2 regions of the Leclercia sp. CFBP8987 genome follow, and region 2 is predicted to be linked to the other one. Evidence: predicted binding sites of a transcription regulator. Region 2 holds the regulator's gene; the other holds the start of a gene.
What was found. The regulator PhoB, encoded in region 2, activates phosphate uptake and scavenging genes when phosphate is short. The targets are predictions, from matches to a motif close to CTGTCATAAAACTGNCNNAT.
Positions count from the first base shown of each region.

Region 1: pstS (phosphate ABC transporter substrate-binding protein PstS) is a predicted target of PhoB. The motif match lies at 2,363-2,382, and genes of this name have one in related genera.

Region 1 covers NZ_CM188255.1:4,851,300-4,857,855, reverse strand. The annotation lists gene pstA (phosphate ABC transporter permease PstA) at 1-193, opposite strand, end outside; gene pstC (phosphate ABC transporter permease PstC) at 193-1,152, opposite strand; gene pstS (phosphate ABC transporter substrate-binding protein PstS) at 1,235-2,275, opposite strand; gene glmS (glutamine--fructose-6-phosphate transaminase (isomerizing)) at 2,566-4,395, opposite strand; gene glmU (bifunctional UDP-N-acetylglucosamine diphosphorylase/glucosamine-1-phosphate N-acetyltransferase GlmU) at 4,574-5,944, opposite strand; gene SOM40_RS23360 (right-handed parallel beta-helix repeat-containing protein) at 6,287-6,556, shown strand, end outside.
Region 2 covers NZ_CM188255.1:998,720-1,005,275, reverse strand. The annotation lists gene brnQ (branched-chain amino acid transporter carrier protein BrnQ) at 1-1,223, opposite strand, end outside; gene phoR (phosphate regulon sensor histidine kinase PhoR) at 1,633-2,928, opposite strand; gene phoB (phosphate response regulator transcription factor PhoB) at 2,950-3,639, opposite strand; gene sbcD (exonuclease subunit SbcD) at 3,834-5,039, shown strand; gene sbcC (exonuclease subunit SbcC) at 5,036-6,556, shown strand, end outside.

The DNA of each region.
Region 1 (6,556 bases), 1.0 Mb from region 2:
ACAGCGCCAGCGACATGCCGTCGATACCGCGCGTTACCGTGGAAAACAGGATCCAGATCAGCCAGAACAGACCAAAGGCCATCGTCGCCATCGAGAGCGTCAACGCGAGGCGGTTCTTCATGCGGCGCTTCGCCTGCATTTTGCGGCGTGATTCCGCCAGCTCCACGGTGTTTTGCATTTCAAGCGTTGCCATTAGCGTGCCCCCTCATTTTTCGCCAGGCGCATGATCATCACTTTGGAGATCGCCAGAACGATGAAGGTAATAACAAACAGAATTAAGCCCAGTTCCATCAGCGCGGCAACGTGCAGGCCCGACTCCGCTTCAGCGAATTCGTTAGCCAGCGCCGAGGTGATGCTGTTGCCCGGCATGTAGAGGGAGGCGCTGTCGAGCTGGTAGGTGTTACCGATGATAAAGGTCACGGCCATGGTTTCACCCAACGCACGACCCAGACCCAGCATTACACCGCCAATCACCCCATTTTTGGTAAATGGCAGGACGATGCGCCAGATAACCTCCCAGGTGGTGCAGCCGATGCCGTAGGCCGACTCTTTCATCATCACCGGGGTCTGTTCGAAGACATCGCGCATCACCGCCGCGATGTACGGAATAATCATGATAGCGAGGATGACGCCTGCGGCCAGGATCCCGATACCGAACGCCGGACCGGAGAAGAGCGCGCCGACAAACGGAATATTCGACAGGACGTTGCCCACCGGCTCCTGGAAGTATGTCGCGAACAGCGGGGCAAAGATAAACAGGCCCCACATGCCGTAAACGATACTCGGGATTGCCGCCAGCAGCTCAATGGCAATACCCAGCGGACGCTTCAGCCAGCTCGGCGCCAGTTCCGTCAGGAACAGGGCGATACCGAAGCTCACCGGCACGGCAATCAGCAGGGCGATAAAGGAGGTCACCAGCGTGCCGTAGATCGGCACCAGCGCACCGTAGATATCGTTCGGGGCATCCCACTCTTTGGTCCACAGGAAGGAGAAACCAAATTTCTGGATGCTCGGCCACGAGGAGAAAATCAGAGACACGATAATGCCGCCCAGCAGCAATAGCACAATCAGCGCAGCCAGTCTTACCAGCGCGCTGAAAATCATGTCACCTTTTTTACCCGGAGGGTTAAATGCAGGCTTGGTTGCAGCCATAAATTACTCTTCTGTTTGAGACGTTTCACGAAAGTTAGCGGGTAAGCTCACGCCACCCGCCATCTTCGTCAAAAATATCCTGTTAGTACAGCGCTTTACCACTGCTGTCTTTCACGTTGGTTTTCCATGCAGCACGAATCTGCTCAACCACGCTGTCCGGCAGGCTGGCGTAATCCAGGTCATTAGCCTGTTTGCCGCCATTTTTGTATGCCCAGTCGAAGAACTTCAGCACTTCAGCGCCCTGCTCTGGCTTCTTCTGATCTTTGTGGACCAGGATGAAGGTGGTAGAGGTAATTGGCCAGGCTTCGTCACCTTTCTGGTTGGTCAGATCCTGTGCGAAGGATTTGCTCCAGTCAGCGCCTTTGGCAGCATTAGCAAAGTTCTCTTCGGTCGGGCTAACCGGTTTGCCATCAGCAGAAATCAGCTTGGTGTACGCCAGGTTGTTCTGCTTGGCGTAAGCATATTCTACATAGCCGATTGAGCCAGGCAGACGCTGTACGAAGGCCGCGATACCGTCGTTACCTTTACCGCCCAGGCCGGTCGGCCAGTTCACGGTAGAGCCGGAACCCACTTTGGATTTCCACTCTTCGTTCACTTTCGCCAGGTAGCTGGTGAAGACGAAGGAGGTACCGGAGCCGTCAGCACGACGAACCACAGCGATGTTCTGCGAAGGCAGTTTCACGCCCGGGTTCAGTTTGGTGATGGCTTCGTCATCCCATTTTTTGATTTTGCCGAGATAGATATCGCCCAGGGTTTTGCCATCCAGCACCAGCTCGCCGGACTTCAGGCCAGGGATATTCACGGCCAGCACAACACCACCGATAACGGTCGGGAACTGGAACAGGCCTTCCTGCGTCAGTTTTTCATCCGACAGCGGCGCATCAGATGCACCGAAATCAACGGTATTTGCGGTAATTTGTTTAACGCCACCGGAGGAGCCGATACCCTGGTAGTTCACCTTGTTACCAGTCTCTTTCTGGTAGGTATCAGCCCATTTGGCATACACCGGCGCAGGGAAGGTTGCACCAGCGCCAGTCAGGCTTGCCTCTGCGAATACAGAGAACGCGCTCATCGATAAGGTCGCGGCGACAACAGTTGCGACAGTGGTACGCATAACTTTCATAATGTCTCCTGCAAGATTTTCGTAAATCGTTGTTTAGTGGCTACGATGAGCAAAATAGGACAAACAGGTGACAGAGAAATGTACGAATTATGACAGTTTTATGACAGTCACAATTTCGCTTAAAGAAAATAAGAATAATTGTTTATTATCAGATAGTTGATATATTTTATGACACTATGATTTCAGAAAAATTTTCTTTCTGTGACACTGAAAAAAATAGCTGAATATGACAGTTTGTCATTTAAAAACGCGGATAAAAAAAGCTCCACCCGAAGGTGGAGCTGGAGGGATTATTCTACGGTAACGGACTTCGCCAGGTTACGCGGCTGGTCAACGTCGGTGCCTTTAATCAGCGCGACGTGATACGCCAGCAGCTGCAGCGGTACGGTATAGAAGATTGGCGCGATCACCTCTTCCACATGCGGCATCTCGATGATGTGCATGTTGTCGCTGCTGACGAAACCGGCATCTTTATCTGCGAAGACAAACAGAACACCGCCGCGAGCACGGACTTCTTCGATGTTGGATTTCAGTTTTTCCAGCAGTTCGTTGTTAGGTGCCACCACGATCACCGGCATATCCGCATCGATCAGCGCCAGCGGGCCGTGTTTCAGCTCGCCTGCAGCGTAAGCTTCCGCATGGATGTAGGAGATCTCTTTCAGCTTCAGCGCGCCTTCCAGCGCGATCGGGTACTGATCGCCACGGCCAAGGAACAGGGCGTGATGTTTGTCAGAGAAAGCTTCCGCCAGGGCTTCAATACGTTTGTCCTGAGAGAGCATCTGCTCAATGCGGCTCGGCAGCGCCTGCAGGCCGTGCACGATGTCATGCTCAACAGAGGCATCCGCCCCTTTCAGACGGGCCAGTTTCGCCACCAGCATCAGCAGGACCGTCAGCTGAGTGGTGAACGCTTTGGTTGAGGCCACGCCGATTTCGGTGCCGGCGTTGGTCATCAGCGCCAGATCGGATTCACGCACCAGCGAGGAGCCCGGCACGTTACAGATCGCCAGCGAACCGAGGTAACCCAGCTCTTTGGACAGACGCAGCGCCGCCAGGGTGTCGGCGGTTTCACCGGACTGCGACAGGGTGATCATCAGGCTGTTACGGCGCACGGCCGATTTGCGATAGCGGAATTCAGAGGCGATTTCGACGTCGCATGGCACACCGGCCAGGGCTTCAAACCAGTAGCGGGAGACCATACCGGAGTTGTAGGAGGTGCCGCAGGCCACGATCTGAATATGCTCGACGTTAGCCAGCATCTCGTTGGCGTTAGCCCCCAGCTCGCTCAGATCCACCTCGCCGTGGCTGATGCGCCCGGTCAGGGTGTTTTTGATGGCGTTTGGCTGCTCGTAGATCTCTTTCTGCATGTAGTGACGGTAAGCACCTTTGTCACCCGCGTCGTACTGCAGGCTGGATTCGATATCCTGACGCTTCACCGGCGCACCAGATTTATCAAACAGTTTCACGTCGCGGCGGGTCACTTCGGCAATATCGCCCTCTTCCATGAAGATAAAGCGACGGGTCACCGGCAGCAGCGCCAGCTGATCGGAAGCGATAAAGTTCTCGCCCATTCCCAGACCAATCACCATCGGGCTGCCCGAACGGGCGGCCAGCAGGGTGGATGGATCGCGGCTGTCCATGATCACCGTGCCGTAGGCGCCGCGCAGCTGAGGGATGGCACGCAGTACGGCTTCACGCAGCGTACCGCCCTGCTCCAGCTCCCAGTGAACCAGGTGAGCGATCACTTCGGTGTCGGTTTCTGACACGAAGGTATACCCGCGTTCAGTCAGCGCTTCGCGCAGCGGCTCGTGGTTTTCGATGATGCCGTTATGCACCACCACAATGTGTTCAGAGACATGCGGGTGCGCGTTGCCTTCAGAAGGTTCACCGTGGGTCGCCCAACGGGTATGGGCAATGCCTGTGCCGCCGTGCAGCGGAGTTTCTTCCGCGGCCTGCGACAGCATGTTTACTTTACCGAGGCGACGCAGACGGGTCATGTGCCCTTCTGCATCGACCACTGCCAGACCGGCAGAGTCGTAACCACGGTATTCCAGACGACGTAACCCTTCGAGAAGGATTTCAGCAATATCACGCTGCGCGACTGCGCCAACAATTCCACACATAGTTTTAGATTCCGAATAGAGGCTTTCGCCTGCGTTGTCGCTGACCTGTATGTGCCCTTTTTGGGCGCCCCGAGCCTTGTAGAGAGTGGGGTTATATTTTTAGAGACTGCCTTTGGGCGGGGGATTATGTTATCCCCTCAACCCGGACCTCTCCCCAAAGGGGCGAGGGATAAATCGGTTACTTCTTCTTCACCGGGCGTTTCCAGCCCTGCTTCTGCACCTGCGGCACGCGGCTGATCACCAGCTCGTTTTCGGCCACATCGCGCGTCACGGTCGTGCCTGCGGCAATGGTGACGCCTTTGCCGATGGTGACAGGTGCCACCAGCTGCGAATCGGATCCGACAAACACGTCATCGCCAATAATGGTTTTGAACTTGTTCGCGCCGTCGTAGTTGCAGGTGATGGTCCCGGCACCAATATTCACGTTGTCGCCGATCTCAGCATCGCCCAGATAGGTCAGATGCCCGGCTTTTGAGCCCTTGCCCAGACGCGCTTTTTTCATTTCGACGAAGTTGCCGACGTGGGCACCTTCCAGCAGTTCAGCACCCGGACGCAGACGGGCGAACGGCCCGATGGTGCAGGCGGCTTCCAGGTGGGCATCTTCCACCACGCTGTAAGGGCTGATTTCACAGTCGTCGCCAATCACGCTGTTTTTAATCACGCAACCGGTGCCAATTTTGACGCGGTTACCCAGCGTTACGTTGCCTTCCAGAATAACGTTAGTATCGATCTCGACGTCGCGCCCGTGATTGAGCACCCCACGCAGATCGAAACGTGACGGATCGCGCAGCATCACGCCCGCCAGCAGCAGCTTTTCTGCCTGCTCGGACTGATAGATACGCTCCAGGCGGGAGAGCTGGAGGCGGTTATTCACGCCGTCCGTTTCGCTGATGCGCGCCGGATGAACGGCGGCAATCTCACGCCCTTCCTGATACGCCATCGCGATGATATCGGTGATGTAGAATTCGCCCTGCGCATTGTTGTTGTTCAGCTGCGACAGCCAGCGCTTCATGTCTGCGCCATTGGCGATCAGAATCCCGGTGTTAATTTCCTGGATTTCACGCTGTGCATCGGTGGCATCTTTGTGCTCGACAATGCCCGTCACTTTGCCGTTTTCACGGGTGATGCGGCCATAGCCGGAAGGATCGTCCAGCTTGACGGTCAGCAGACCAATCCCGCCCTGCGGTTTCGCAGCACGCAGGCGGGCCAGCGTCTCTACGGAGATCAACGGCACGTCGCCGTAGAGCATCAGGATGTCTTCGTCGTCAGAGAAGAACGGCGCCGCCTGCTGCATGGCATGTCCGGTACCCAGCTGTTCTGCCTGCAGTACCCAGTTGAGCTTGTCGTCATGCAGCGTCTGCTTCAGCAGATCGCCACCGTGGCCATAGACCAGGTGAACCTGGCTCGCGCCCATTTCATTAGCGGCATCAATGACATGCTGCACCATCGCTTTCCCTGCCAGGGTGTGCAGCACTTTTGGAAGATCGGAATACATGCGGGTGCCTTTGCCTGCGGCAAGAATGACCACGCTCATAGCATTGTTCAACATACACGTCCTGACTGTAATTTGAGTGAAAGTAAAACCCTTTGGCGTTGAAAATTCTACATATTTTGCGCCATAAAATGGAGAGGCGGTAAAACGCACAACCTCGCCGGTCCCGGGCTGTTTAAAGGTTCTTTTTACAGCAGAATAGAGGACTTTGCTTATGGAATATAGCGCCCTTTAGAGAAGTCTCCAGCCCGCACAACATGTTAGCGATTCTTTCGCTTCATGAATAAAGCCATCAATAAGCAAAACACTGTTTTAATTATTGAAATATGTGACATACAAAAAAGAAACACCGTTTTATTCTGATGATAATGGCGCTCAATTATTATTCAGGAGAATAAGATGAAGTCTAAAATACCTCTGGCCCTGATGATGTGTAGCGCTTTTTCCGCAACGGCCGCCGAACAGCCCCATGTCTGGAAAGCCATTGCGTTTGGGCAATCCACGGATGTGAATTTTTCTTCCAACGTGCTGCCCGAAAAAATTGGCGTCAATGATGTCACTATCGACGGGAAAAAGCTCACGCCGCAGGAGAGCGCCGACCTGACAAAAGCGATCACGGTGGAGAGCCGTGGCGGCAAAATTGCCAACTCCCACGACGGGCTAACTTTC
Region 2 (6,556 bases):
TGTTCAGACAGCGGCAGACGCTGTGTCCAGGCGGGCAGCATGGCGCTGATTGCCGATGCCTTAATGCCGTCAAGCATACCAAAAAGCAGACTGATAAACATGGCCGGGGCGATAATTCGTGTGGAATTATTCCACCAGCCACGGGTGAAGCTCAGCACAACCAGCACGATGCACGGCGGGTAAATGGTGGTCAGCACCGGAATAGAGACCTGAATCAGGTGGCTCAGACCCAGGTTCGACACCGCCATCGAGAAGCCGCCGAGGATAAACACCAGCGTACGATAGGAGAGCGGAACGTACTGAGCAAAGAACTCTGCACAGGCACAGGTCAGGCCAACCGCAGTCACCAGACAGGCCAGGAAGATCAGGATAGCCAGCATCATGCTGCCCGCGCCGCCGAAGGTGTGCTGCACATAGGCATGTAAAATAGCTGCACCGTTCGCGCCCTGGTCAACCAGCACGCTGCTGTCGGAACCCAGACGGAACAGCGCCAGATAGAGCAGTGCCAGGCCCGCACCCGCCATCAGGCCAGCCCAGACGGTGTAACGGGTCAGCAGACGCGCTTCGGTCACGCCACGGGAACGCGCGGCGTTAACGATCACGATCCCGAACGCCATCGCGCCCAGCGTATCCATGGTCAGGTAGCCGTTCACAAAGCCGTTAGAGAAGGCCGCGTTTTGATAGGCTTCGGTAGCCGAGCTCAGCGGGCCAGCCGGCCAGACAATCGCCGCGACCGCAAGCACTACCAGCGCCAGAATCTTCAGCGGGGCGAGGAAGTTGCCCACGGTATCCAGCAGTTTACCCGGGTAGAGCGACACCAGGATCACGATAGCAAAGTAGACCAGGCTGTAGATAAACAGCGGCAGCGGGCCATCACCGGTCAGCGGGGCAATCCCCACTTCGAAGGAGACGGTCGCGGTGCGAGGGGTCGCAAACAGTGGACCGATCGCCAGATAGCAGACGACGGCCAGCATCACCCCGGCCACTTTACCAATCGGCGCGCTGAGGCTATCGACACCGCCGCCAACTTTCGCCAGCGCCACGACGGTCAGAACCGGCAGGCCCACAGCGGTGATCAGAAAGCCAAGCGCCGCGGTCCAGACGTGTTCACCCGCCTGCAGGCCAACCATAGGCGGGAAGATGATGTTGCCTGCGCCAACGAACAGCGCAAATGTCATAAAGCCCAGTGCGATGATGTCACGCGATTTCAATTGATGGGTCATAAAACCTTACTGCCTGTGGATGTGGTGTTGAAAATGTTGAATTTTTCGCTATCCCTTGCGGAACAAAACAGCGGAAAAAATGTGCAATTTCAGCGGGAAATGCTCTCCTGCTGCCGTGGTCAGGAATATTTTTTCGATTTACCACGCAAATACAGTCTGTCCGACAATATCAGGAGGGCAATTTAAACGCTTATAACGTTTAAAGGCAATATGGGATCGCAAAACCAGAACAATATACCAGCCTGAAAGTCAGACCTGAAACATTACACCAATTATAAGAAAAACCCATGGCTAATCATGCGAACAAAAAAGCAACAGGCGTATAAAATTTATCCGCGCTTCGGTTGACTGCAAAGCAAACAGGCCAGCATATGCTGGCCTATGGCAATATCTGATTACAGGTTGGCTGTCAGGCGCTGTTACTGGCAATCAAACGTTCCGGGATCACGAAGCTGAAACGCGTACTTTTGCCCGGCGTACTGACGATATCGAGACGGCTGTCGTGGTGATTAATGGCGTGCTTGACGATAGCCAGCCCCAGACCACTGCCGCCGGTCTGGCGGGAACGCGCTTTATCCACCCGATAAAAACGCTCGGTAAGACGGGGAATATGCTCCGGGCCGATACCCGGGCCATCATCCTCGACGCTGAACTCCGCCCCCGTGGGCGCATGCTGCCAGCGCACGGTGATATGGGTCCCCGCCGGGGTATGATTCACCGCGTTATAGACCAGGTTGGAGATGGCGCTGCGCAGCTCATCGTTACTGCCGCGCACTTTCAGACTGGTATCCACTTCGAAGGTGATCTGGTGCTGCTGCTGGCTTAAGGTTTGCGCCTCACGCTCTAACATCCGCAGCATCATCGGCACATCGATGGTTTCGTTGAGCGCTAAGGTTGGCGCGGCCTCAATACGGGAGAGGGTCAGGAGCTGTTTCACCAGCCCTTCCATCCGTTGCGTCTGCTCGCGCATGGTCTGCAACGCTTTTTCCCGCGGCGCGCCCTCCAGGGTCTGCTCCTGCATCATCTCCAGATAGCCCTGCAACACCGTCAGCGGCGTGCGTAATTCATGGCTGACGTTGGCGAAGAAGTTGCGCCGCGCCCCTTCCAGCTGGTGCATCTGGGTCACATCGCGCGCCACCATCAGCCACTGTTTGTCGCTGTAGGGCATCACGCGGATCTCCAGATGGCGACCGGTGTTCAGCACCAGATTGTGCGGGCGGGTGAAATCGCGTTTTTTCAGGTACTGCGCAAACTCAGGATAACGCAGCAGGTTGAGGATGTTCTGTCCATTATCGTCCGGCCAGCGCAGGCCCAGCAGCTGTTGCGCCAGTCCGTTACACCAGAACATCGCCCCCTCTTCGGTGGTGAGCACCACCGCATCCGGCAGGGATTCCGCACCGCTGCGAAAGCGTTTGATCAGGCTGCCCAGCTCGCGTCGGCGTTTTTTATTACGCATCTGCATCTGGTGCAGGCCATACAGCAGCGGTTCCCAACTGCCGCTTCCCGGCGGAGGGGTCATGCTTCTGTCCACCCACAGCCACCATGACAGGCGGAGCAGATTCCAGAAGTGCCAGACCAGCAGTCCCGTGACTGCCGCCAGCAAAAACCAGGGTAGATAACCGAAAATGGCCCCGAGGATCAGGGCCGGGATACAGCAAAGAATCAGTTCAAAGCAGAGCCTTTTCCATGACAGACGTTCCAGCACGCGTCACACTCCTGTCATTGTTCAGAAACGGGTTGAGAAACGATAACCCGTGCCGCGGACGGTCTGTACCATGCGATCGTGACCGCTGGTTTCCAGGGCCTTACGCAGACGACGAATATGTACATCCACCGTCCGGTCTTCAACGTACACGTTAGTGCCCCAGACATTATTGAGCAACTGCTCGCGGCTGTAGACGCGCTCCGGATGAGTCATGAAGAAGTGCAGCAGTTTGAATTCGGTAGGCCCCATATCGAGGGGATTTTCACCAGTCATGACGCGGTGCGAGGTGGGGTCCAGGCTCAGGCCCTGCATCTCAATCACCTCTTCCACCGCCATCGGTGAAATACGACGCATCACGGCCTTGATACGCGCCACCAGCTCTTTCGGAGAGAAAGGTTTGGTGATGTAGTCATCCGCGCCGGTCTCAAGGCCGCGAACACGATCTTCCTCTTCGCCGCGCGCGGTCAACATCATCACCGGGATATCGCGGGTTAAGGCTTCACGTTTGATATGTTTGATGAATTGCAGACCTGAGCCGCCGGGCAACATCCAGTCGAGCAGGATCAGATCGGGCCAGGGTTCGTTGAGCTGATTCACCGCGCTGTCGTAATCTTCGGCTTCTACCGGTTGAAAGCCATTTTGTTCGAGCACAAAGCAGACCATTTCACGAATGGGTGCTTCATCTTCTACGACCAGAATACGTCTCGCCATACTTAGCCCTGTCTTATTTAGGTTACATGTTTGTAATACGGCGTCATTATGCGTCAGATTTATGACAGATTTATGAAAAACCTGCCCACCAATAAAGGCAAGCCGTTGTTTTCTGGCTGCCCTGATTGTAGCGGTTATCTTCCTTCCCCTGAATGTTTATAATCCCGCTTACTTTTTTTTGCCACGGATCTGTTATGCGCATACTTCACACCTCGGACTGGCATCTGGGACAAAACTTTTACAGTAAAAGCCGCGCCGCCGAACATGAAGCCTTCCTCACCTGGCTGCTTGAGATGGCAGAATCCCACCAGGTGGACGCCATCCTCGTGGCCGGGGACATCTTCGACACCGGATCGCCGCCAAGCTATGCGCGAGAGCTGTATAACCGTTTCGTGGTCAACCTGCAGAAGACCGGCTGTCATCTGGTGATTGTTGCGGGCAATCATGATTCCGTGGCCACGCTGAATGAATCCCGTGAAATTCTGGCCTTTCTTAATACCACCGTGGTCGCCAGCGCCGGTCACGGGCCGCAGATCCTGCGCAAACGCGACGGGACGCCCGGGGCGGTGCTGTGCCCGATCCCGTTCTTGCGCCCTCGCGACGTGATGAAAAGCCAGGCAGGCCTCTCGGGGATCGAGAAACAGCAGCAGCTGTTAGAGGCCATCACCCACTATTATGCCGATCAATATACCGCCGCCTGCCAGCTTCGCGGCGACAGCGTCCTGCCGATTATCGCCACCGGGCATCTCACCACCGTCGGGGCCAGTAAAAGTGACGCGGTACGTGACATCTACATCGGGACGCTGGACGCCTTCCCGGCACAGCATTTCCCGGCGGCGGACTATATTGCGCTGGGCCATATTCACCGCGCCCAGAAGATTGGCGGCTGCGATCACATTCGCTACTGCGGCTCCCCTATCCCCCTCAGCTTTGATGAAACCGGCAAAAGCAAAAGCGTGCATCTGGTGAGTTTTGACCAGGGTAAGCTCAGCGCCGTCGACGCCCTGGAGGTGCCCATCACCCAACCGCTGGCGGTGCTGAAGGGCGATCTGGCGGCCATCGCCGCCCAGCTTGAGCAGTGGCGCGGCGTGGCGCAGACGCCTCCCGTCTGGCTGGATATCGAAATTGCCACCGAAGAGTACCTGCACGACATGCAGCGTAAGATTCAGCACCTGACGGAAGATCTGCCGGTAGAGGTGCTGCTGGTGCGGCGCAGTCGCGAGCTGCGTGAGAAGCTCCTCGCCAACAGCCTGCGTGAAACCCTCAGCGAGCTGCGGGTGGAGGAGGTGTTTGAGCGCCGCCTGGCGCAGGAGACCCTCGATGACGCCCGGCGGGCCCGGTTAAACGAGCTGTTCAGCCATGCCCTGCACGCTCTCGATAACGAGGAGGATAACGCATGAAAATTCTCAGCCTGCGTCTGAAAAACCTCAACTCGCTCAAGGGCGAATGGAAAATCGACTTTACCGCCGAGCCTTTTCTTAGCAACGGCCTGTTTGCCATCACCGGCCCCACCGGCGCCGGGAAAACCACCCTGCTGGATGCCATCTGCCTGGCGCTGTACCACGAGACGCCACGCCTCAACACCGTCTCGCAATCGCAGAACGATCTGATGACCCGCGACACCGCTGAGTGTCTGGCGGAGGTGGAGTTTGAGGTGAAAGGCGTCGCCTACCGCGCCTTCTGGAGCCAGAACCGGGCGCGCAATCAGCCGGACGGCAACCTGCAGGTGCCGCGCGTGGAACTGGCCCAGTGTGAAGACGGCAAAATCCTCGCGGATAAAGTGAAGGATAAACTGGAGCTTGTCGCCTCGCTGACCGGGCTGGACTATGACCGCTTTACCCGCTCGATGCTGCTCTCCCAGGGGCAATTTGCCGCCTTCCTCAACGCCCGGCCGAAAGAGCGCGCCGAACTGCTGGAGGAGCTAACCGGGACCGAAATTTACGGCCAGATCTCGGCGATGGTATTTGAAAAACATAAAGCGGCGCGCAGCGAGCTGGAGAGGCGTGAAGCCCAGGCCGCCGGGGTGGTGTTACTCAGCGACGAGCAACAGCAGCAGCTCCAGCAAGGTTTGCAGGTACATACTGACGAAGAACAACAGCTGCTGGCCCAACAGCAGGCCCAGCAGAAAGCGTTTAACTGGCTGACCCGCCACGATGAGCTGCTGCGCGAGCAGCAGCGATCGATGGCCGCCCGGCAGCAGGCGCAGCAGGCCCTGACCGACGCCACTCCCGAGCTGGAAAAGCTGCATCTGGCTCAGCCCGCCGCCCTGCTGCGCCCGCAGTGGGATCGGCAGCAGGAGCAGATCGCCCGCCTGGCGCAAACGGAACAGCAGATGCTGGATGTGAATACTCGCTTACAGTCCAGCGAGGCGCTGCGCGCGCGGATCCGCAACGGAGCGCTGCGCGTACAGGATCAATTGCAGACCGAATTCACCACCCTGACGCAATGGCTGGCCGACCACGACCGCTTCCGCCACTGGGGTCAGGAGATGGCGGGCTGGCGGGCGCACTTCACCCAGCTAAACCGGGATAAAACGCAGCTCGCGACGTTGACCCGGCGTATCGCGGAATTACGCCAGAAGCTGGCGGGCCTGCCGGAAAACACCCTGACGCTTACGGCAGAACAAGCTGCCGCCGAAATGGCGCAGCAAACTCAGGCCCGCGCGGCGCGCCAGCGTCTGACCACTCTCCACGCCCGCTATCAGCCCCTGCAAAAGCGGCTCAGTCAGAATAATGAGAGCGTGCAAAAGGCGCAGGGCGATCTGGCAAAACTCAATGAAACGCTGACGCTGCGCCGCCAGCAGTACAAAGAGAAAAACCAGCACTATCTCGATCTAAAGGCCTTATGCGAGCAGGAAGAGAAGATCAAAAAGCTGGAGAGCTACCGGGCGGAACTGGAGGCCGGCAAACCCTGCCTG